DNA from 4 places in the Ensifer meliloti genome. Region 3 is predicted to be linked to each of the others. Evidence: predicted binding sites of a transcription regulator. Region 3 holds the regulator's gene; each other region holds the start of a gene.
What was found. The regulator LexA, encoded in region 3, represses DNA repair genes until DNA is damaged. The targets are predictions, from matches to a motif close to TGTTCNNNNTGTGTTCNG.

Region 1 (5,596 bases), 200 kb from region 3:
CGCCCGCGGCAAGAGCCGCAAGGAGCGCTTCGACGTGAGGCTCACCGATTGGAACAGGCGCTCGATTTCCTTCACGATCCGCGGCAGCATCCGCCGCTCGCCCTACGGCATGACCGTCGGGACGCCCATTTACTCCAACGTCGTGGAGTTCGACATGAACATAACGGGGCAGAAGCGTTAGGTTTGCCCGGGCGCCAGGGCCGTGCGCCGCCAGAAGTCCGAGGCCATTGCCGGATCGCGCAGCGCCTCCAGCCTTTTCCAGGCGGGAAATGATGCTTCGAAGATGGCTGGGCTCATGCGGAAGTCCTGGCACGGATTGACCGCACCGCCGGCCACGACGGCAATCTCGTCGAGAGCGTCGAGCAGCTTGACGGTGGCCTCGCCTTGATTGGCAAAGTCCATGGTCAGGGCGAAGCCCGGTCTCGAAAAGGAGAGAAGCCCCGGGGAGGCTATGCCACCGAAACGGTGCAGCTTCGTCCGTACGGACCCATGACCGGCACGGCGGGCTGTTTCGAGCAACCGCGCCGTGGTCTCCGGCGCGGTCGCAACGGGATACACGCTTTGATGCTGGCAGAGGCCACGCCGCCCGTAGAGCCTGCGCCACCCGCCGATCGCGTCGAGAGGGTGAAAGTAGGAAGTCCACGTCTGCGTCGACACGGTCTCACCACGGTCGTGCTTGCGAAAGCGGTATTCGTTCAGCATTTTCAGCGTCACGCTGTTGAACAGACTGAAGGGCGGCGAAAAAGGCACGGCGAGCCTCGGCCCCTTCGGGATATCAGGATATTCGCAAGCGCCGTCGGCGTGATCCGCGGCGAACAGGACGCCCCTCCCCATGCGCCGTCCCGTCGCGAGCTGGTCGAGCCAGGCTACGGCATACTCGTGCTCCTCTTCGGCCCGTTCGGCCAGCGTGAAATATCGATCGAGACTATCGAAGCGAAGCACGTGCCGCTGGACATGCGGCGACGGCACCTTCATCAACCGAAGCTCGACGTCGAGGATCAGCCCGGTCAGTCCCAGGCCGCCGATCGTCGCAGCGAAGAGTTCCGCATTCTCCTCGGGCGAGCAGACCAGGCGTTGGCCCGTCGAGCGCAGCAAGGTCAGGCGCCGGACGTGATTGCCGAAGGAGCCGCGCGCATGGTGATTGCCGCCGTGGATGTCGTTGGCGACGGCGCCGCCGACGGTGACGAGGCCCGTCGCCGGCGTCACGGGAAGAAAGAAGCGATGCGGAACGGCGCGCGCCAGCAGGTCGGCAAGGATAGTGCCGGCCTCGCAGCGAATGGTCCCGCTCCCCGGATCGAAAGACAGGATGCGGTTATGCTTCCTGCTTTCGATAAGCGTCCCGAGTTGGTTGCGGCAAACATCGCCGTGGCTCAGGCCATTGCCGACGGGAAGAAACGCCATGGCGGCCACCGAGCTTATGCCGTCCTCGTAGTCATCGGGTGAAACGGTCGGTCGAGACCGGTTTCCAAACCGACCCGCTTCCTCGAAATCGTCCATTCTCATTACCGCCGTCAACTCCACAACCGCCTAGCGGTCAAGGATCCAGTTCAGCGCCTCTCGCCAGTCCGTCATTCTGATCGGAGTTCCATGCGAACCTGTTTCGAACAGGACGAAACGGGCAGGATAGGCCTTCGATCTGAGGCTGCGATAGAGCGCGACCTGGGACTCGGCCGGATAGACGCTGTCGCGGCTGCCGTGGCTGAAGAGTATCGGCAGCCGCGCGCCGTAGGCGGCACTCTTGCGAAAGTCTGGGTCGGCGGGGCCGCCCATGATCATCATGCCGCCAAGGGCCGAGACGGCTGCCTCTTGGCGGGCTATGCCCCAGCAGATGAAGCTTCCCATGGAGGCACAGGAAAGGACCACCGGCCTTCCGCCGGAACGCTCCGCTGCGAAACGGATCAGTGCCGAAACATCCGCTACGCCCGCAGCATCGAAGGACCTGACGCTTGGAGCGTAATAGGTTCCGCCATTGACGACAGCCAGATTTTTGAGGCGATTGAAATTGCCTCCGAAGGCGAAATCATTGGCACCGAGACGGCGGTCGCCGCCGCGACCATGAATAAAGATCACGGTGAATGCGGCGCCGCGATCGGGGCCGACGCGGGTGACGTCAAGCCCCCGCTCGCCGAAACCGAGCGTCTCGTTCACCTGCACGCCCTTGACACCGAGCGACACGTAAGCGCGCTTCACCCGCCGCTCGGGTATCTGGTCGCGCTCGTTGATGTCGCGTAGTTCCTGGTAATCGACAACGCGGAAGTCGCCGCCATCCGCCTCCTGAAGCAGTCTGCTATAGCGAAACAGCGCATCCTTGTAGGGCTTAACGGGTTCGGCCCTTGCGGAAACGGCAAGGCTCGCGAAAAGAAGCGCGCCGATCAGATGCCGTATGGAGAAAAGAATTGTGGACATGGACACCCGATCGGCTCCCTCGTTCGGCGCCTGCCTTGCCACCGGCGCCTCGGCCAAGCAACACTGGCGCGGCAAATCTGGCTCATTAAAGGGTATTTCTTCCTCCGGGGCATCGAAATTCGCCTTTTGTTCGCTCTTCGGGCGAGACTCTGGCAGAATTCCGGTGATTCGCGCGACAAAGGATGGCGGCCGCGCCGCGGTCTTGCTATGGCCTAGCCGACAATTAGACAGGAACGATCTGAACGCTTCATGGACGACAGCAGCGACCTTTTTTCCGCTATGCCCCAACAGCCGAAGCCGGCGGATGCCGCGCCACGCAAGCCCGCGGCCCCCGCCGCCGGTAACGAAGCGTCGCGCCCCGCACCCAAGACGAGCGACGGCAGCGACTACGACGCCTCGGCAATCGAAGTGCTGGAAGGTCTGGAGCCGGTCCGGCGCCGTCCGGGCATGTATATCGGCGGGACGGACGAAAAGGCCCTGCATCATCTGTTCGCCGAGGTCATCGACAACTCGATGGACGAGGCGGTCGCGGGACACGCCAACTTCATCGACGTGAACCTGGACGCCGACGGCTACCTGACGGTGACCGACAACGGCCGCGGCATCCCCGTCGAGAACCACCCGAAATTTCCCGGCAAGTCGACGCTCGAGGTGGTGATGACGGTGCTGCATGCCGGCGGCAAGTTCGACGGCAAGGCCTATGAGACCTCCGGCGGCCTTCACGGCGTCGGCGTTTCCGTGGTCAACGCACTGTCGGACGACCTTGAAGTCGAGGTTGCACGCAATCGCCGGCTCTATCGCCAGCGCTTCTCCCGCGGCATCGCGCAGGGCGGCCTCGAAGACCTGGGTGACGTACACAACCGGCGCGGCACCAGGGTCCGTTTCCACCCCGACCCGCAGATCTTCGGACCGCATGCCCGCTTCGAGCCGGCGCGGCTTTTCCGAATGGCCCGCTCCAAGGCCTATCTCTTCGGCGGCGTCGAAATCCGCTGGTCCTGCGATCCGGCGCTCCTGCCGGAAGGATCGGAAATCCCGGACAGGGCCGTGTTTCATTTCCCCGGCGGCCTCAAGGACTATCTCGCCGCGACGCTCGGCAAGGAATTCACGGTCACCCGCGAGATTTTCGCCGGCAAATCGGAAAAGTCGGGCGGCCACGGTTCGCTCGAATGGGCCGTCACCTGGTATGGCGGCGACCAGCAGATCCATTCCTACTGCAACACCATCCCGACGCCCGAAGGGGGAACGCACGAGGCGGGTCTGCGCATTGCGCTGACGAAGGGGCTCAAGAACTACGCCGAGCTCACACAGAACAAGCGCGCTGCGATCGTCACCACGGACGATGTCATGATCTCTGCGGCAGGCATGCTCTCGGTCTTCATTCGCGAGCCGGAATTCGTCGGTCAGACGAAGGACAAGCTGGCAACGGTGGAGGCGCAGCGCATCGTCGAAAACGCGCTTCGCGATCCTTTCGACCATTATCTTGCCGACAATCCGGCAGAGGCGGCCAAGCTTCTCGACTGGGTGGTGGAGCGCGCCGAGGAGCGTGTACGCCGGCGCAAGGAAAAGGAAGTCAGCCGCAAGACGGCGGTCCGCAAGCTGCGCCTGCCGGGCAAGCTCGCGGACTGCGCCCAGAATACGGCGGAAGGTGCCGAACTCTTCATCGTCGAAGGGGACTCGGCCGGCGGTTCGGCCAAACAGGCGCGCAACCGCGCCAACCAGGCGATCCTGCCGCTGCGTGGCAAGATCCTCAACGTCGCCAGCGCCGGCCGGGAGAAGCTCGGTGCCAATCAGCAGATCGGCGATCTCGTCCAGGCGCTCGGCTGCGGCACGCGCTCGAAGTATCGCGAAGAGGACCTGCGCTACGAGCGCATCATCATCATGACCGACGCCGACGTCGACGGTGCGCACATCGCCTCTCTTCTGATCACCTTCTTCTATCAGGAGATGCCGGAGCTCATCCGCGGAGGCCATCTCTATCTCGCCGTGCCGCCGCTCTATCGCCTGAGCCAGGGTTCCAAGACGCTTTATGCCCGCGACGACGCGCATCGCGAAGAGCTGATGCGGACGGAGTTCAATGGTCGCGGCAAAGTCGAACTCGGGCGGTTCAAGGGCCTCGGCGAGATGCTGCCCGCGCAGCTCAAGGAAACCACGATGGACCCGGCCAAGCGGACGCTCCTCAAGGTCGAAATCGACGATGTCGACTTCGAGGGCACCCGCGATGCCGTCGACAGCCTGATGGGAACGAAAGCCGAGGCCCGCTTCCGTTTCATCCAGGAGCGCGCGGTCTTCGCGGACAACCTGGACATCTGAAACTCGCGATCGCCCCTCACGCCTCCTGCCGAACCGGTTTTTCCATGAACAGGCTCAGCGGATCAGGTAGATAGCTGCCGAAGGGCGCACACTCCACGTAGCCGGATGCCTTGTAGAGACCGATCGCTTCCGGCTGATAGATGCCGGTCTCAAGACGGATTGCCGTGAGACCGAGCTTTGCCGCTTTGGCTTCGAGAGCCGATAAAAGCAGCTTGCCAAGCTTCAGCCCCCTCGCCTCCGGGTCGACGAACATCCGCTTGATCTCGGCCGTACCGTCGCCCGCTTCGACGAGGCCACAGCAGCCGACGACTTCGCCGTCACGGCGGGCCACGAAAAAGGATACGGTGGGCTGCTCCAACTGAGACAGATCGACCAGATGATTGCTTTCGGCCGGATAGAGCGATGCCGCATAGGCGTCGGACAATTCCAGAAGGCGAATAACGGCCGGCTGGCGCGGCGACTCTTCGGCGATGGTTACGGCGGTCATTTCAGTCTCTCCATTCGGTCCCGTCCGGAAGCACATGATTTCAACGCTCTAATGCCGAAGATCGCCGGGACCAATACGCCAAACGACGCAATTTCGCAGCTACTACAATCAATCCGCGTAACGGGGAGAAACAATTTGTTTCGGCGCCCGCCGGCTTTTGCCCTTCTTTGGAAAGAATCGGACGGCCATAAACAAGCGTCGTCATCATCTGAACGGAAGAGTGACCATGAAAGCCGCCCTGATCGTCATGACCATTCTCGGTTGCGACGACAACGTTACCCAATGCCATTACATCTCGACCGTGAACGGCGACTGGCCGTCGATCGCGCAGTGCGACACGGAATCGCAAAAGGAACTGCCGCGGTTCTCCGACAGGAACTACCCCGTCGTGGT
Region 2 (5,596 bases), 1.3 Mb from region 3:
AAGGCGAAGCGCGACCGGCTCGCCGAACTCGCGGCCGTTCCCGCCACTCTCATCTTCTTCGAGTCCCCGCATCGCATTGCTGCGACCGTCACTGCTGCGGCCGAGGTCCTCGGCGCAGACAGGAGGGCGGCCGTCTGCCGCGAACTGACCAAGACCTTCGAGGAGTTCCGCCGCGGAACGCTCGGCGAACTCGCGGCGATTTACGACGAAAGCGCCAATGTGAGAGGCGAGATCGTCCTCGTGGTCGGTCCGCCAGAGGCAAAGCCCCAGCCGGAGGCGGCCGACGTCGACGCACTGCTCAAGGAACTCGCCCGCGACCTGCCGATGGGCAAGGCCGCGACCGAGGCGGCGCGCCGCACGGGGCTGGCGCGCAAGGAGCTTTACGACCGGCTCCTTCATCTCAAGGATGGCGATGAAGGCTGAGCGACCGGACACCCGCAAGCTGAAGGCGCTGAAGCGGGGCCACATCGCCGAATACCGCGCCGCGCTCTGCCTGATGCTGAAGGGCTATCGCATCGTTGCCATGCGCTATCGCACCAGGCTCGGCGAGATCGACATCATCGCCCGGCGCGGCGACCTGGTCGCCTGCGTCGAAGTAAAGGCCCGGGTGAGCCTGGAGGATGCGGTCTTCGCCGTCACAGACACGGCGCAACGGCGCATCCGGGCGGCAAGCGATCTCTGGCTGTCGCGCCAGGGCGATTTCCACCGCCTGTCGGTGCGCTACGATATCGTCGCCGTAACGCCGTGGCGCTGGCCGCGGCACCTGCCGGACGCCTTTTGATGACGCCTTTTGATAGGCGGGAGCGGCGGGAACCTTCTTGCCTAACCACGGTACGCATTCTACATCTTGCGGGCTTTTCTGCGGTGCCGCTCGTCGCGAAGACGAGGGGCGGAGCATCGCGTCGAATTGCCGTATAATTCGATTTCCGACCGGAGCCGGTCGAAGGAACTATGCGCATCGTGGATCCAGATCGGGAACGGGAAAATGGCAGGAATCGTCAATGTCGGGGTCCAGATGGACCATGTTTCGGGCATCACCATTGCGGGCGATTCGACCTTCGCGATGAGCCTTGAGGCGCAGGCCCGAGGCTATCGCCTGTTCCACTACACGCCCGACAAGCTGTCGCTCCGGGACGGCAGGGTCTATGCGACCGCGCAGCAGATGCAGTTGCGCGACGTCAGGGGCGACCACTTCACTCTCGGCGAAGACGAGCGGATCGATCTTTCGACCATGGACGTCATCCTGCTTCGCCAGGATCCGCCATTCGACATGGCCTATATCACCTCGACGCATCTGCTCGAGCGGCTGCACCCGAAGACGCTGGTCGTCAACGATCCGGCCTGGGTCAGGAACTCGCCCGAGAAGATCTTCGTGACCGAGTTTCCGGATCTGATGCCGAAGACCCTGATCACTCGCGACCCGGACGAGATCGCCCGCTTCCGTCAGGAGATGGGCGACATCATCCTGAAACCGCTCTACGGCAATGGCGGCGCCGGTGTGTTCCACTCCGCGCGTGACGACCGCAATTTCTCGTCGCTCCTCGAAATGTTCGCCCAGATGTTCCGCGAGCCTTATATCGCCCAGGAATATCTGCCGGCGGTCCGCAAGGGCGACAAGCGCATCCTGCTCGTCGACGGCGAGCCGGTCGGCGCGATCAATCGCGTTCCGGCCGAGCACGATTCTCGCTCCAACATGCATGTGGGCGGGCGCGCGGAGGCAACCGACCTGACGGCGCGCGAGCGGGAGATCTGCACCCGCATCGGCCCGGCGCTGAAGGAACGCGGCTTCCTCTTCGTCGGCATCGACGTGATCGGCGACTACCTGACCGAGATCAACGTCACGTCGCCGACCGGCATCCGCGAAGTGAAGAAGTTCGGCGGTGCCGACGTCGCTAGCCTGCTCTGGGACGCGATCGAGAAGAAGCGCGCCTGATCTTTACGGCGGACCGCCACTCTCGCTCTTGTGTTCTATCATTGTTCTTGTTTTCAAGCGTATTCCGTGCAAGATTTACCGTTGCAACCGGTTTTGGTTGTGACGGCGTGTGTGGGCCGCCGTGCTGGAGCGGGATTGCGGAAGGACGATGATCCTTCGCGCTCCGCTCGAAATCAGGGGGCAGTATGGTCGCGCGCGTCAGCACGGTTGCGTTTCAGGGTATCGAGGGCGTTCCGGTCGACGTCCAGGTGATGGTTGCACCCGGCAAGGTCGGTATGCAGATCGTCGGACTGCCGGACAAGGCGGTGGCCGAAAGCCGCGAGCGCGTCCAGGCGGCGCTTCATGCATCGGGGCTGGCGCTTCCCGCCAAGCGGGTGACCGTCAATCTGGCGCCGGCGGACCTTCCGAAAGAGGGAAGCCATTTCGATCTCGCCATCGCGCTCGGCCTGATGGCGGCGCTCGGCGCTGTCCCTGCGGACGCGCTGTCCGGTTATGTCGTCATCGGCGAGCTCAATCTCGACGGCACGATCGCAGCCGTCGCCGGCGCGCTGCCGGCGGCGATCGGCGCGAATGCGCTCGGCAAGGGGCTGATCTGCCCGGCGGAAAGCGGGCCCGAGGCGGCCTGGGCCGGATCGGAGATCGATATTCTCGCCCCGCGCAGCCTGATCGCGATCGCCAATCATTTCCGCGGCACGCAGGTGCTCTCCCGCCCCGAGCCGGCGGTCCGGGCGGCCGCCGGGGGCCTTCCCGATCTTGCCGACATCAAGGGCCAGGAAAGCGCCAAGCGGGCGCTGGAGGTCGCGGCGGCGGGCAACCATAATCTGCTGATGGTCGGCCCGCCCGGTTCCGGCAAGTCGATGCTTGCGGCGCGGCTCCCCTCCATCCTGCCGCCGCTTTCGCCCGCCGAACTGCTCGAAGTCTCGATGATCCATTCGATCGCCGGGCAATTGCCGGGCGGCAAGCTCTCGGACCGCCGGCCCTTCCGTGCGCCGCACCATTCCGCCACCATGGCGGCGCTGATCGGCGGCGGCTTCCGCGCGAAACCGGGAGAGGCGTCGCTCGCCCATAACGGCGTGCTCTTTCTCGACGAATTTCCGGAATTTGCGCCTCAGGCGCTCGACGCTCTGCGCCAGCCGCTCGAAACCGCCACCTGCATCATCGCGCGCGCCAATCATCGCGTCACCTATCCGGCGGCGATCCAGCTCATTGCCGCCATGAACCCCTGCCGCTGCGGCATGGCCGGCGAGCCGGGCCGGAGCTGCGCCCGCGGGCCGCGCTGCATGGCCGATTACCAGGCGCGGATCTCCGGCCCGCTGATGGACCGTATCGATATCCGCGTCGACGTCCCGGCCGTCAGCGCCGCCGACTTGATCCGCCCCGGCACCTCCGAGCCGAGCGCCGCCGTCGCCCGCCGCGTCGCCCGCGCCCGCGAGCTGCAGAGAGACCGCTTCGCCGGCCTCGGCCATCCCGAGCTGACGAGCAACGCCCGCTCATCGACGACGATGATCGAAAAGATCGCCGAGCCCGACGCCGCCGGCCTGCAGCTACTGCGCGATGCGGCGGAAAAGATGAAATTCTCGGCGCGCGGCTATCATCGGGTGCTGAAGGTCGCCCGCACCCTCGCCGATCTCGATGCGGCGCCGACGGTCGGTCGCATCCACCTCGCCGAAGCGATCTCCTACAGGGTGGCGGGAGAGAGACTGCCGGTCGCCGCGTAGGATCCGACTTCGATGAGGATGGGGCGCCCCTCATCCGGCTGCCGCCACCTTCTCCCCGTTCTGACGCTACGGCATGCACATATCTCTTGCGCGCCGGTGCGGCGGATACTGCTGATGAAAGGGACCCCTCGCGAACTCAACCGCCTCAACCCCGCTCGGTCGGGATTGCCCCTCAACCGGCTGCCGCCACCTTCTCCCCGCAGGCGGGGAGAAGGGATATGCCGCGCCCGCTCGCTCCCTCGGGCGGGCGGTGAATGCGGGGTTCAGTTGGCGCCGCTTGTCCCTTCTCCCCGCCTGCGGGGAGAAGCGCAACCATTAGACTAAGCGCAAGAATTTTGTTGTGGCGCGCTTTTCGTCCATGGGGTTTGGCGCTTGACGACGGTGTTGGCGAAGATGATGAGTTTGCGGACGCAGGCGATGAGCGCCGCTTTGTGGGATTTGCCTTTTGCGGTGAGACGATCGTAGAGCTCAACCAGCGTCTCGTTCCAGCGCTGCGACGCCGGTAAGGCGGCATTGAACAGGGCCCTGCGGACGCGCGCCCGTCCGCCGGCGATATGGCGCTCGCCTTCACGCTTGCCGCTCTGGTCGTCATAAGGCGCCACGCCGGTCAGCGCGGCGATCTCCTCACGGTCGACCCTGCCGAGTTCGGGCATCAGAATGACCAGGGTGAGTGCCGTACGGATGCCGATGCCGTCGATGCTTTCGATCAGATCAAGCTTCCGGGCGAGATCGTCATGCTCGCGGACAGCGGCCTGCAACAGCGCGAGCTGGGCTTTGCAACGGCTCTTGAGCTCACCGATGGAACGATCGATCTCCTCGAGGATCCGCCTGTCGGTGAAACGCTCGCGGCGGGTCTTGAGGCAGGCTATATCGGCTTCGATCTGCTCGATGAACAGCAGCCATTCGCCAAACGCGATCAGCCGGCTATCCGGCGCATGGCATCGCGCATCCGAACGGGCAGCGCACTCGGCGATCAGCGCGGCGTCGAGCTGGTCGTTCTTGGCTCGGCGCAGCTTATAGAGGCCGAAAGCGCGCACTTGCCGCGGCTGCAGCAGGACGACCTCAAAGCCTCTCTGATGCAGATACGCAATCACGTCGCGCTCATATCCGCCGGACGCTTCGATCCCGACCCGTCCGATCCCCTGCCGCTCGAGCCAGTCAGCCAGAGTCTGCCAGCCGTCGGCGTTGTTGGGCACTTTCTGTTTGTCGCTCACCGGGTAGGTGGCGACATCAAGCCATATCTTCCCGGTATCAATACCGGCCGCTTTCATGCTAATCTCGGTCATCCTTGTCGTCCCTGCCTTGCATACGAACCAGGTTGTTCCAGCAACCATTCGGGCCACGATGAGGAACCGACCGCGATCCTGCTTCTCCGTAACCCCCAAAGGTTCTGGTGCCGGCGATCCGACGGTCGGCGCCTTTGGCCGGGCGGCCGCCCGGCCAAAGGCATACCGAATCCTTTACAACATTTCTTATGCAAGGTGCCGGCAGGCGGATGAGGGGCGGGTGACCGCTAATGCCAATGTTAGCGCATACGGGTTTGATCCCAAGGATCCATCCGCAAGCCTCGGCACAGCAGGCCGGATGAGGGGGATGCCGCGACTGCCGGCGCTAGGCTCCCAATCCCTCGAACAGCACCGTCGAAAGATACCGCTCGGCAAAGGACGGAATGATCACGACGATATTCCTGCCGGCGTTTTCCTCGCGCTGTCCCACCTCTATCGCCGCCTGGAGCGCGGCACCGGCGGAGATGCCGACCGGCACGCCTTCGAGTCTCGCGACGAGCCGCGCCGCCTCTATGGCCTCGCCGGCATTTACCGTGACGACTTCGTCATAGACGCTCGTGTCGAGGATCGCCGGTGCGAAACCCGCGCCGATACCCTGGATCTTGTGCGGACCCGGGGCGCCGCCGGAAAGGATAGGGGATTCTTCGGGCTCGACGGCG
Region 3 (5,596 bases):
CAGCGGTGAGCGCCGGAGCGGCGGTTCCCGCCGCCGTGACGGCGGCCTCGGTCGCCGTCACGGCCAATGCGGCGCAGGCACAGCAGCACGCCGCATCCGCAACTGTTACGCAACCCGCCACGGGCATCGTGATGTCTCCCGACTATGCAAGAACGGTTGCGCAGATGGCCTACGTCTGGGGCTGGCCGATGGTTAACATGATCAACCGCAGGGCGGCGATCACTCAGGCACCGGAACCGGGCCACCTCAACGGCGTCCTGCCCGCCGCACCGCGGGGCCAGATCGCGATGCTCAACGACTACATTGAGCCGTCGGAAACTTTCGTCACGTGCCCGAACCAGGATGTCGTCTACGGCTTGGGCTTCTTCGCGCTTGATGAAGAGCCGGTCGTGATTCAGGTGCCGGATTTCGGCGACCGTTTCTGGGTCTATGCTTTGTACGACGCACGCACCGACCAGTTCGGTCATCTAGGCAAACCATATGGCTCGAAGCCCGGATTCTACCTGCTCGCCGGTCCGAGGTGGAGCGGCCTGAAACCGGACGGGATCACAGATGTTTTGCGCTGCCCTACCTCGCTCGCCAACGCCATTCCCAGGGTCTTCCAGGACGACACGCCCGAGGACAGGAAAGCGATTCAAGAGGTCATCAACCAGGTCGTCGCTTATCCGCTGAAGGATTTCGACGGAGAGATGAAGACGATCGAATGGGCCAAGGTCCCGGACATTCCCGGACCGCCATCGTCTGGCGAGGAAACCAAATGGGTGGTCCCGGATAAGTTCTTCGATCAGTTCGGCGAGGTTCTCGACACTGTCGATCCGTTGCCGGGCGAGGAGGCTCTCTATGGCCAATTCCGCCTGCTGCTCGATGCAGCCTCCAAGGACCCCGAACTGAAAAAGGTGCTGGTTGCGACCGCGGTCGAGACCGAAGACAAGGTCATCCAGCCGTTCTTCCAGTGGAAGCACAACGGACGTCCGGCCGGGAACGGATGGAACCGTTCTACCAACAATGCGCAGTTCGGCGTCGACTATTTCAACCGGACCGGAACGGCAAAATCGAACATGTTCGACAACCGGCCGAACGAGACGCAATATTTCTACACCGACCACGACGGCGCGGGCGGAGAACTCAGCGGCAGCGGCAGCTATGCGATCACCTTCCCAGCCGGGCAGGAGCCGCCGGTCAACGGGTTCTGGTCATTGACCCTGTACAACGACAAGCATCTCTTCCACGCGAACGACCTCAAACGCTACTCACTCGGCACCAAGAACAAGAACCTAAAGCGCAACTCCGACGGTTCGCTTACCCTCTACGCCGGCGCGAAGTCGCCCGGGGGCGACAAGGAAAACAACTGGCTGCCCGCGCCGGACGGGAAGTTCTCGCTCTACATCCGCGCCTATTGGGGCAAAGAGGCAATTCTCGATGGCTCTTGGCAGCCGCCCGCGATCGAGGTGGCTCAATAGCCAGTGCTGAAAGCCGATAGTGGCGTTGTGTGTTCGTGACCTTGCACTCCGCCCTATCTGCCAGCCGGCGGGCACCGACGCGGCTTGCAGTCGTCAGCCTCATCTCTGTATTGCGATGCATTCGGCAAGTGGAATGCACTGGCGCGGTCGGCCGAAAACTCTTATACAATCGTTGACCAGTGGGGTCGTAGCTCAGTTGGGAGAGCGCCGCAATCGCACTGCGGAGGTCGAGGGTTCGACTCCCTTCGGCTCCACCATCCACCAGTCCTCCCTGCCGGCTCGCTGCTTGCCAAAAAAGCTGATTTGAGAGAAAGTTTTAGTCTGACCCGTTCGAGGTCTGGGCAACTCCCGCGAGTGGAGCAAAACATGCCTGTTAAATCTTTGGTGGCAGCCGCAATTTTTTCCCTCTTCGCCCTTTCGGGGTGCGCCAGCACAGGCTCGACCAACACGACCTACACCCAGTGGTACGGGCCTTATCCCGAGCCTGAATTCGACGTTCTTACGCCGGGCGGACTGCGCCTTGCCTATTAGCATTGCATAGGCGACCGACTGCGCCGCCCGCCGTAAGCCCAAAACATGCGAGAGCGTATCGGCCCCTGCCCCGAATTCCGAGCGATCGCCATCGACACGCCGGATCGCGGGGCGGATCGGCATTCAACAGCAAGCGAAATTCACGGAATTTTAGGCACTTGCGGAACACATATGGAACAGATAGGTTCTGTTCTTGATTTGTTTCGCGATTCTGGAGTGACGCCATGCTGACCCGCAAGCAACAGGAATTGCTTCTGTTCATTCACGAACGAATGAAGGAATCCGGGGTCCCGCCGTCCTTCGACGAGATGAAGGACGCCTTGGACCTTGCGTCCAAATCGGGCATCCACCGTTTGATCACCGCACTCGAAGAGCGTGGGTTCATTCGCCGGCTACCTAATCGCGCCCGGGCCCTCGAAGTCATCAAGCTGCCGGAGGCCTATGCGGGCGCTTCGCAGGTCCGCCGCGGCTTTTCGCCGAGCGTGATCGAAGGCAGTCTGGGCAAGCCTGCTGCGCCGCCCCCCGCACCGAAACCGGCGCCGCCGGCCGAGGCCGCATCGGTCGCCGTTCCGGTCATGGGCCGCATTGCCGCCGGTGTGCCGATTTCGGCAATCCAGAACAATATGCACGATATATCCGTACCGGTTGAAATGATCGGCAGCGGCGAGCACTACGCTCTCGAGATCAAGGGCGATTCGATGATCGAGGCCGGCATCCTCGATGGCGATACGGTGATCATCCGGAACGGAAGCACCGCCAGCCCCGGGGATATCGTCGTCGCGCTGATCGACGACGAGGAAGCGACCCTGAAGCGATTCCGTCGCAAGGGCGCCTCTATTGCGCTGGAGGCCGCCAATCCGGCTTACGAAACACGCATATTCGGTCCGGACCGGGTCAAGATCCAAGGCAGGCTCGTCGGCCTCATCCGGCGCTATCATTAGAGCTTCCTGACCAGGTGCGCAGCCGCTTCCTACGAAAGTACGCAATTTCAAAGCGCTGACGTGGGAGTATTGCGCCTTGGGACGCTATGACCACGCCCGGTCATAGAACGGAAGACACATTTATACAGAATAAAAAAGTCCCTATTCCAAATGTACCCTCTTGCGGATTGCGGTCAATCATTCTAAATCCGCGCCACGATTTGAAAACGCAAATCGTAGAGGCCTCGTGGCGGAGTGGTGACGCAGAGGACTGCAAATCCTTGTACGCCGGTTCAATTCCGGCCGAGGCCTCCAAAAGCCACACCTGATCAGCTTTGTTACCGACAAACTTCCTCTCGTCAGACGAGGGCGAAATCCGCATTCGCAAAGACGAAGTTGGCAGCGCTGAGGTCGGCAGCGTGGATGCCGATCAGAGTGACCTGATCGACCGTGCCATTCAGCTGCAGGACAGCGTTCCCGTCAGCATCGTCGCCGATGTTGGACAAAAAATCGGCGAAGTCGTCGTAGCCATAGCCGGCGATTTGGATGATGTCCTTGTCCAATTCGAAGTCGAAGATCTTATCCCGCCCACTGTTCCGCGCAAACAGGAACTGATCGGCACCGGTCTCGACCGCGAAGGCTGCGGTAAGTCGGCCATCGCCCCAGAGCTGATCGTTACCGGCGCCGCCAATCAAGAGGTCGTCCCCACCCGCGGTGTCCACGCCGACCTCTGCATCGCCATACAGGACATCATCGCCTTTGCCTCCGTCGAGCAGGTCGTTGCCGCCACTGCCGCCACGTGAGAAAAGAACATCTCCAACAAGAAAGTCGTTGCCAGAACCACCATAGAGGTGGTCGTCGCCGCCGATGCCGGATTCCACGACGCCCTGGTCGAGGCCATCTCCGTAGAGTTTGTCATGGCCCTCTCCGCCCTGGAGCCGATCGTTCCCGCCAACGAAAAAATCGCCGAGGGAGAAAGCGTCGCCCGAGAGAATATCGTCTCCGGCGCCGCCGTCGAGCCAGTCGTCGCCACCACGTCCTCTGAGGCAATTGTAGCCATCGCCGTAGAGTGTATCGTTGCCTTTGCCGCCCGAGAGACGATCGTTCCCTCCGGCGACGATCGCGGAGTCACTCACATCGATCGAGAAGGCATCGCCGTACAGCGTGTCGTCGCCGGCGCCGCCGTCGAGCTGGTCGTCGCCACCACGCCCCTGATCGGAGATCGCCCAAGCGTCGCCGAAGAGCGTGTCGTCGCCTCCGTGCCCGTCAAGGCTGTCGCGGCCACCCTGCCCCGAAGACAGGAAGCCGCCGATTTCGAAGACTCCCAGGCTATTGTCGGTCGTGAATGGGTCTCCGAAGACAATGTCCGGATCGTTCGTGCCGAAGATGTGGTTGTCGAGCCCGAGCCAAGGGGCGATGCCACCGATCAGATGCGCCATTTTTCTCTCCACAGTGCTGCAAAGCAGGTGATGCTCGTCTTGGGGACCCGGACGGCCCTGGGGGCGTCGACCTCGTCCGGCCTCGTCGGAGTGACGAGCGGGCTAACGCTTTGAAAATACGCACTTCCGCACGGAAAACCGTCCACACTTTTCCTGAAAGTGCTCTAATGTTGCCGAACGCGATGTTCCTGTCCATTGACCACTTCGGATTAACTACAGGTTGTACTTTCCGGTGAAGTTCTGCGTCCGGATGCTGAAAGACGGAAGAGGTTGCCCACGCTCCGGACGACGTCCACGAAGAGCAGAACCCGGAGGACCATGTGGTCTCGTGATCGGCGATTGTGCTATAGCGTCCCGTCGGCCGGCCTCATCGGGAGGGCGGCACTCGAAGCGCGATGTGATGGATATTCCTTGGGGCTACATTCAGCGCCACTTCGATTGGCTCGGGCATGTGGTCGAGGGCGTCTGTATTGCAGCAGTCGTCGCCTTGCTGTTCATGGTGATTGCGCCGAGAAGGTTGGCGCTGATCATCGGCCTCGCCTTCGCCATCGGACACTTTCACGGCCGCGAAAAACGTGATTTCGAGATCAGCGCAAAGCTGCCGCCACCTCACCTAGAGGGTTATGAAATGTGGAAGTGGAGTTGGGATCAGGCGACCGACTTCTGGCCGGTCGCTTTGGTCCTCGCCTGCGTCATTGTGGCCCTCCTGCCCAAACGGCGTCGAAGGCCGGGCAGTTCCGACGACTGAAATGCGCTGCATCCGCATGCTGGTAGACTCTTCGCGAGGTCCACCTCTCAGGACTTGCCGGACGAGTTCGGCTTGCTCCGCCATCGGGCCCACCATACGGCCAGCTTGCGCCGCCGTCGGCGCATCGAGGGAATGTCGTGCGAAAGCACGAGCAGGCCGAGAGGAACCATCCAGAAGCCCAAGATCGGTAGAAAACCAAGCACACCGCCGAAGACGAGCAGAACGCCGATGAGGACGCGCAATGCCGGCGAATTGGGCAGGCTCATCCGCCATTTGCCAAGCACGATCTCACGCGTCTTGGGATCGATGCCAAAATGCTTCTTCTTGCCTTCGGTCGCCATCACTCTTCTTTCGTACCAATGACCCCACAGTTGGTGCCTTCTCCACAGGGCGGCAACCGCCTACCGTCATTTTTTTTGAAAAACCGCTTGGCAAATCGGAAAAGCATTTGTATTAGCAGCCTCACTTCTGCGGCGCAGATGATCCCTGGTAGCTCAG
Region 4 (5,596 bases), 820 kb from region 3:
TCGTCGAGGCCAGGAATACCGGCCTTGATCTGAACGCGCTCAAACGGCTTCATAAGCGTGCCTATGGCGAAGTCGGCGAGTTGGTGAAGGGCCACGAAGCCTTCCACCGCCACGAAACGGTGGTCGGCAGCGTCGCCGACATCTTCAAACAACCGCCGCTCGTGTATGTCGCGCCCGATCCCGACAAGGAAAAGCTGTTCCTCCCGCCCTTTGAAGGCTGCTGGGACAGACTCGAGCAGAACCAGGCAACCGGCGACGGAGCAATCGTGGAGAACAGTTCCTATTTGGACTGTGCGGGACGGATGGGATCGAGACTGATCGCCCGCAACAATAGTGCCTCCGATGCTGAAATCCTCTGCGCCTATCGGGAGAACGGCTACCTCGTGCCGTTCAAGACGCTCCGCACCGGTATACTGCAAGTCAAGGCAGACTTGTCGGCCCTCATCTGCCGCCATCACATCTCGACCTACGACGAGTTCGGGTGGTCCGACTTTCACGCCACGACGCGCGGCCGCCTCGTGCTGGCCGTGTTCTGGAACTGGGAGGATGTCGAACCGGCGAACGAGGTGAGCGACCAGTGGTTCGCCTCGGGTCTCGACTGCAGCGGCGATGGCGAGAGCTTTCCAGGTACCTCCATCCAGGCCGTTCCTGGCGAACGAAGAATCATCAACCTGTTCACCGAGATGGCCTTCCCCGCTGGCCGCAAGCTCTGGGTCTATGTCGGAGTGGCCGATCGCGTCTGGACGTTCCTCAATGACGTCAGCATCGACATTTCGATCGACTCGGCCTGGCAGTTGAACTCGCTTGCAGTCCGCTCGATCTGAAAGTCATGCCACTCCGGCATCGGGCGCATCGGCCCGAAGATCGATTCCGATTTTCGAGCCGATGCGGTAGACCGTCAACTCGATAAGTTAGAGCGGGATGCGGGCTGAAAGCCGCACACGATTTTCCTTATCCCGCTCTACGAACAGGGCGTCCGGTGCCGTTCTCCGACCGACCGGTTGTCCAATGCGACCCAGGCCGGGACGAGCTCGGTCGCAAGTTTGCGGGCGGCTCGTCCGCTCGCAAGGGCGCTGAGCGGCATCTTGCCGCGCGCAGCCGCGACCGCGTCCCCCTTCGGCAGCAGAAATCCGGACTCCAGCGGCGGCGCCCTGTGCGCCAAGCGCTTGAGAAGCGGGCGCTTATGCATTCGCGAGGGAGAAAACCGCGCCGGGCTCCTGTTCAGAGAGACGTATTCGGCCAGTTCATCCACCCAGCGACCGATAGGGCGGGCACCAGGCTCCAGGAGCATCAGCCACTCGCCGCGGGCGGAACGAAGGACATCGCCGAGATCCCACTCGAGGCAGAAACGGCAACCGGCAGCATCCGCCACCCTGGGGGAGCCGTCGGTCGATCCGTGGTCCAGGATTATTACATCGCTGACGAGCCCTTCCACCGCGCCGGCAACGAGCGCCGAGAGCGTCTGTGCGAGCTCCGCTTCGTTGTCCTTCGTTTCCATGATGACCGTCAGCATAGCCGTTCCTACCGCATCGCAGCGCAGATTGCTACAAGCGCAGGTCCGCACAGGGTGGCGGATGAACGCGCGCCTTCCCCGGAGATGTGCTGAATATTTGTTCTTGCTTTGTACTGTTTTCTGCGCTAGGAAAATAATCAGCACCAAGCGAGCCGAGCATGGTTCCGGGGAGATTTCGATGAACGATCTGTCTCAACTCAAGCAGGGCGTCTATGCGCCCGGCAACAGCGTGGATGTGGCGGAGGCCCTCGTCGCCGGATCCGGCATCAGAATCGACGTCGATCGTCGGCGCGGCCGCGGTGCCGCCCTCAACATCTCGGGACGCTTCGAGCAGAAAACGCGCGAAGTCTTCGATGACGGGTGGCAAACGCTCGAGGAGTTGCCGCCGTTCAAGACCGAGGTCCAGATAGAAAAGCCGAAGACGGCGATCACGCGCAACGATTCTCCCGACATATCTTTCGACCGATCGATCAACCCCTATCGCGGCTGCGAGCATGGCTGCATCTACTGCTTCGCGCGGCCTACGCACGCCTATATGGGGCTCTCGGCAGGGCTTGATTTCGAAGTTAAGCTCTTCGCCAAGCCCGACGCGCCACGTCTTCTCGAGCGCGAGCTGGCGAAGCCGGACTATAAGCTTCGCCCGATCGCGATCGGCACAAATACCGATCCCTATCAGCCGATCGAAAAGGAATGGCGGATCATGCGCCAGATCCTGGATGTGCTGAAGGAAGCCAATCATCCGGTGATGATCGTTACAAAATCGGCCATGGTGACGCGCGATATCGACCTGCTGGCGCCGATGGCGGAAAAGGGTCTTGCCCGGGTCGGCATTTCGGTGACCACGCTCGACCGGAAACTGGCGCGCAGCATGGAACCGCGGGCGTCGACGCCCACCAAGCGGCTGGAGGCGCTACGCGCAATTTCCGAGGCCGGCATTCCCGCTGGAGTACTGGTCGCGCCGATCATTCCGGCGCTGAACGATCACGAGATCGAGCGCGTGCTCGATTCGGCGAAGTCGGCGGGCGCGTCGGATGCGAGCTACGTACTCCTCCGGCTTCCGCTGGAGGTGAGCCCCCTGTTCCGTGACTGGCTTCTCAGAAACTACCCGGACCGCTACCGGCACGTCATGTCGCTCATCCGCTCCATGCGCGGCGGCAAGGATTACGATGCCGAGTTCGGTAAACGAATGAAGGGCAGCGGACCTTACGCCTGGCAGATCGGCCGTCGATTCGAGCTTGCGGCCAAGCGGCTCGGCCTCAATCTGACGCGCCGGCAATTGCGCAGCGATCTCTTCGTGCCGCCGCTAGGAATGGGCGTTCAGCTGTCGCTTCTTTAGATCGAAAGCATAAGCCGCCACTCTTTCCCGCTGTGGAACGGCTTTGAAAATTCCAGCATCCGCCCTTTGCCCCACGGGGCGGCGCTGGTTCCCCCCCCGGCAACCGCCGCAAACCGAGCCGGGGGCTTGAAGGGAATCGGGCGAGTATGCGAGTGTCTTTTCATGTCACGTCGCAAACAGCCCGATTCCCCTCTTTTTCCTCTTCAGGCGCCCGTTCCGGATTTCACCTTCGAGCGCGCCGCCCATCGCGACGGTTTCTGGCCGGTCGCGGGGGCCGACGAGGCTGGGCGGGGACCGCTTGCGGGCCCGGTCGTCGCCGCCGCGGTCATTCTCGATCCGGACGCCATCCCGGCGGGTCTCAACGACAGCAAGCTCCTGACGGCTGAGCAGCGCGAGGCGCTGTTCGAAGAAATTCTGGCGACATCGACGGTTTCGATCGCCTCTTCTTCTTCGGCGCGCATCGACACGACAGATATCCTGAAGGCCAGCCTCGATGCGATGCGCCGCGCCGTTCACGGCCTCGAACTGGCGGCCCGCATCGTTCTGGTTGACGGCCGCGACGTGCCGCCCGGCCTCTCCTGCCACGCAAAAGCGATCGTCAAGGGGGACAGCCGCTCCGTGTCGATCGCCGCCGCATCGATCGTCGCCAAGGTCACCCGTGACCGCATGATGGCCCGCGCCGATGCAACTTTCCCGCTCTACGGCTTTGCCCATCATGCGGGCTATGCGACCGTGAAGCATCGCACGGCGATCGAAAGCCACGGCCCCTGCTCCCTGCACCGCATGAGCTTCCGCCCGTTCCGCCAGGTTTGACGGAGGTGAAGGCCCCTCATCCGCCTGCCGGCACCTTCTCCCCGCAGGCGGGGCGAAGGGACTCGCGGAACGCTCTTAAGTCCCCTCTCCCCGCCTGCGATAGGGCATATACACATCTGATCCTCTCGCGGGACCATTGCCTGGGGCGGGCGACAAACGGTTTGACCTTCGCACGCCCAAAACGATGCCACGGGCAGAACGCAGAAGTGGAAGCGAAGGCCCGCCGCAGGTATTCTCCCCCCTTGTGGGGGAGATGGCCGACAGGCCAGAGGGGGTCTGCTCTCCTGCTCGCCCATCAGGACTACATGACGTACGGTTGCCCGGATAACGGATCCCGCAAAGCAAAGCCCCGCCGAAGCGGGGCTTTTCAATCTCCAGGGTATTATCGGCTACGCTTAGTTCAGGCGCGCTTTGACTTCGCCAATCGCCTTCTTGAAAAGCGTCTCCTGCGCGCCTGCATCGGCCTTGCTCGCGAGCACCTTCTCGGCCGCGCTGATTGCCAGGTCCACCGCAGCTGCGCGGACGGCATTGATCGCATCGCTTTCGGCCTGCTTGATCTTCTGTTCGGAAAGTGCCGTGCGGCGCGCGACATATTCCTCGGTCTTCTGCTTGGCTTCTGCCGTCAGCATCTCCGCCTCGCGCTGGGCCGCGGCGACGATGCTTGCGGCTTCCGCTTCGGCGTCCTTGCGCTTGCGCTGGTACTCGGCAACGAGGCTCTGGGCTTCCTCGCGCAGACGCTTGGCTTCTGCCAACTCATTGCTGATCTTGTCGGCGCGGGCGTCGAGCGCCTTGCCGACCATGCCCGGAACCTTGAGATAGGCGATGAGGACAAAGAAGAGAATGAGGCCTACGAGGGCATAGAAAGTCGCATCAAGAGCCATGGTTCTCTTTTCCTCAGTTGCCGGCCGAGGCCTTGAACGCCGCAGCGATCTCGGCCTTGGTGACGGTCCCGCCGATCAATTGTTTGACAACGGCTGTCGCCGTTTCCTCGGCGATCGCGCCGACATCGGCAAGCGCCTTCGACTTGATGTCGGCGATGCGCGTTTCTGCAGCGGCAATCTTCTTCGCAAGACCGGCTTCGACACCGTCGCGGTCGGCCTTGGCCTTCGCCTTGGCCGCTTCGCGGGCGGTGTCGGCAATCGAATGGCCCTTGGCTCTGGCGCCTGCCAACTCCTGCTCGTAAGCAGCAATGGCGGCATCGGCCTCGCCCTTCAGGCGGGATGCCTCGTCCAGATCCTGGGCGATCCGGTCATGACGCGTCTCGAGAATCCCCCCGATGCGCGGAATGATGACCTTCGACATCAGGAGATAGAACAGGCCGAAGGTGATCGCGAGCCACAGAAGCTGCGAAGCGAAATGGGTCGTATCGAAGGGCGGGAACACGCCGGCGCCATGATCGGCTTCGTGGGCCACACCCGTTTCGGTGTGCACCTCACCGGCCGCAGCGGCATCGTGTGCTTCGGCGCCTTCGGTGGTGGATGACTGGGCATATGCCGCGGTCACAAACATGCTCACCTCCAGGTGCACTCAAGAATATGCGCGGCCGCGGCCCTTCGGGCCGCGGCCAAAACTTCTGCCGATATCAGACGGCGAAGAGGAGGAGGAGTGCAATGAGCAGCGAGAAGATGCCCAGAGCTTCCGTAACGGCGAAGCCGAATACGAGGCGGCCGAACTGGCCGTCAGCTGCCGACGGATTGCGCAGCGCGCCGGACAGGTAGCTGCCGAAGATGTTGCCGAGGCCGAGAGCCGTGCCGGCCATACCAAGGCATGCAAGACCTGCACCGATGTACTTTGCTGCTTCCGCTTCCATGATTGACTCCTTCGAAATGGTGTTGCGGCTTAAGATTTGTGCTTCCGGCGGCAAGCCGACCGGAAACCAGCGACTGTTTATTCCTTAGTGGCCTCCGGGGTGGACCGCATCGTTGAGGTACATG

Region 1: a site for LexA is predicted at 2,523-2,540, ahead of parE (DNA topoisomerase IV subunit B). Genes of this name have one in related genera too.
Region 2: a site for LexA is predicted at 1,965-1,982, ahead of PZL22_RS19755 (YifB family Mg chelatase-like AAA ATPase). Genes of this name have one in related genera too.
Region 4: a site for LexA is predicted at 1,612-1,629, ahead of PZL22_RS22225 (PA0069 family radical SAM protein). Genes of this name have one in related genera too.

What each region holds. Positions count from the first base shown of each region.
Region 1 is NZ_CP120365.1:171,995-177,590, reverse strand. It holds gene PZL22_RS07960 (YceI family protein) at 1-181, shown strand, start outside; gene PZL22_RS07955 (FAD-binding oxidoreductase) at 178-1,503, opposite strand; gene PZL22_RS07950 (alpha/beta hydrolase) at 1,528-2,463, opposite strand; gene parE (DNA topoisomerase IV subunit B) at 2,656-4,716, shown strand; gene PZL22_RS07940 (GNAT family N-acetyltransferase) at 4,733-5,203, opposite strand; gene PZL22_RS07935 (hypothetical protein) at 5,430-5,596, shown strand, end outside.
Region 2 is NZ_CP120365.1:2,667,217-2,672,812, forward strand. It holds gene rsmI (16S rRNA (cytidine(1402)-2'-O)-methyltransferase) at 1-423, shown strand, start outside; gene PZL22_RS19745 (YraN family protein) at 413-781, shown strand; gene gshB (glutathione synthase) at 986-1,933, shown strand; gene PZL22_RS19755 (YifB family Mg chelatase-like AAA ATPase) at 2,119-3,651, shown strand; gene PZL22_RS19760 (IS110 family RNA-guided transposase) at 3,972-4,937, opposite strand; gene cysK (cysteine synthase A) at 5,263-5,596, opposite strand, start outside.
Region 3 is NZ_CP120365.1:376,152-381,747, forward strand. It holds gene PZL22_RS08860 (DUF1254 domain-containing protein) at 1-1,460, shown strand, start outside; tRNA gene PZL22_RS08865 (tRNA-Ala) at 1,642-1,717, shown strand; gene PZL22_RS08870 (hypothetical protein) at 1,827-1,991, shown strand; gene lexA (transcriptional repressor LexA) at 2,216-2,932, shown strand; tRNA gene PZL22_RS08880 (tRNA-Cys) at 3,153-3,226, shown strand; gene PZL22_RS08885 (calcium-binding protein) at 3,271-4,350, opposite strand; gene PZL22_RS08890 (hypothetical protein) at 4,751-5,098, shown strand; gene PZL22_RS08895 (membrane protein) at 5,146-5,439, opposite strand; tRNA gene PZL22_RS08900 (tRNA-Asn) at 5,582-5,596, shown strand, end outside.
Region 4 is NZ_CP120365.1:3,188,353-3,193,948, reverse strand. It holds gene PZL22_RS22235 (hypothetical protein) at 1-824, shown strand, start outside; gene PZL22_RS22230 (glycosyltransferase family protein) at 962-1,513, opposite strand; gene PZL22_RS22225 (PA0069 family radical SAM protein) at 1,692-2,849, shown strand; gene rnhB (ribonuclease HII) at 3,012-3,662, shown strand; gene PZL22_RS22215 (F0F1 ATP synthase subunit B) at 4,058-4,543, opposite strand; gene PZL22_RS22210 (F0F1 ATP synthase subunit B) at 4,557-5,171, opposite strand; gene PZL22_RS22205 (F0F1 ATP synthase subunit C) at 5,245-5,472, opposite strand; gene PZL22_RS22200 (F0F1 ATP synthase subunit A) at 5,557-5,596, opposite strand, start outside.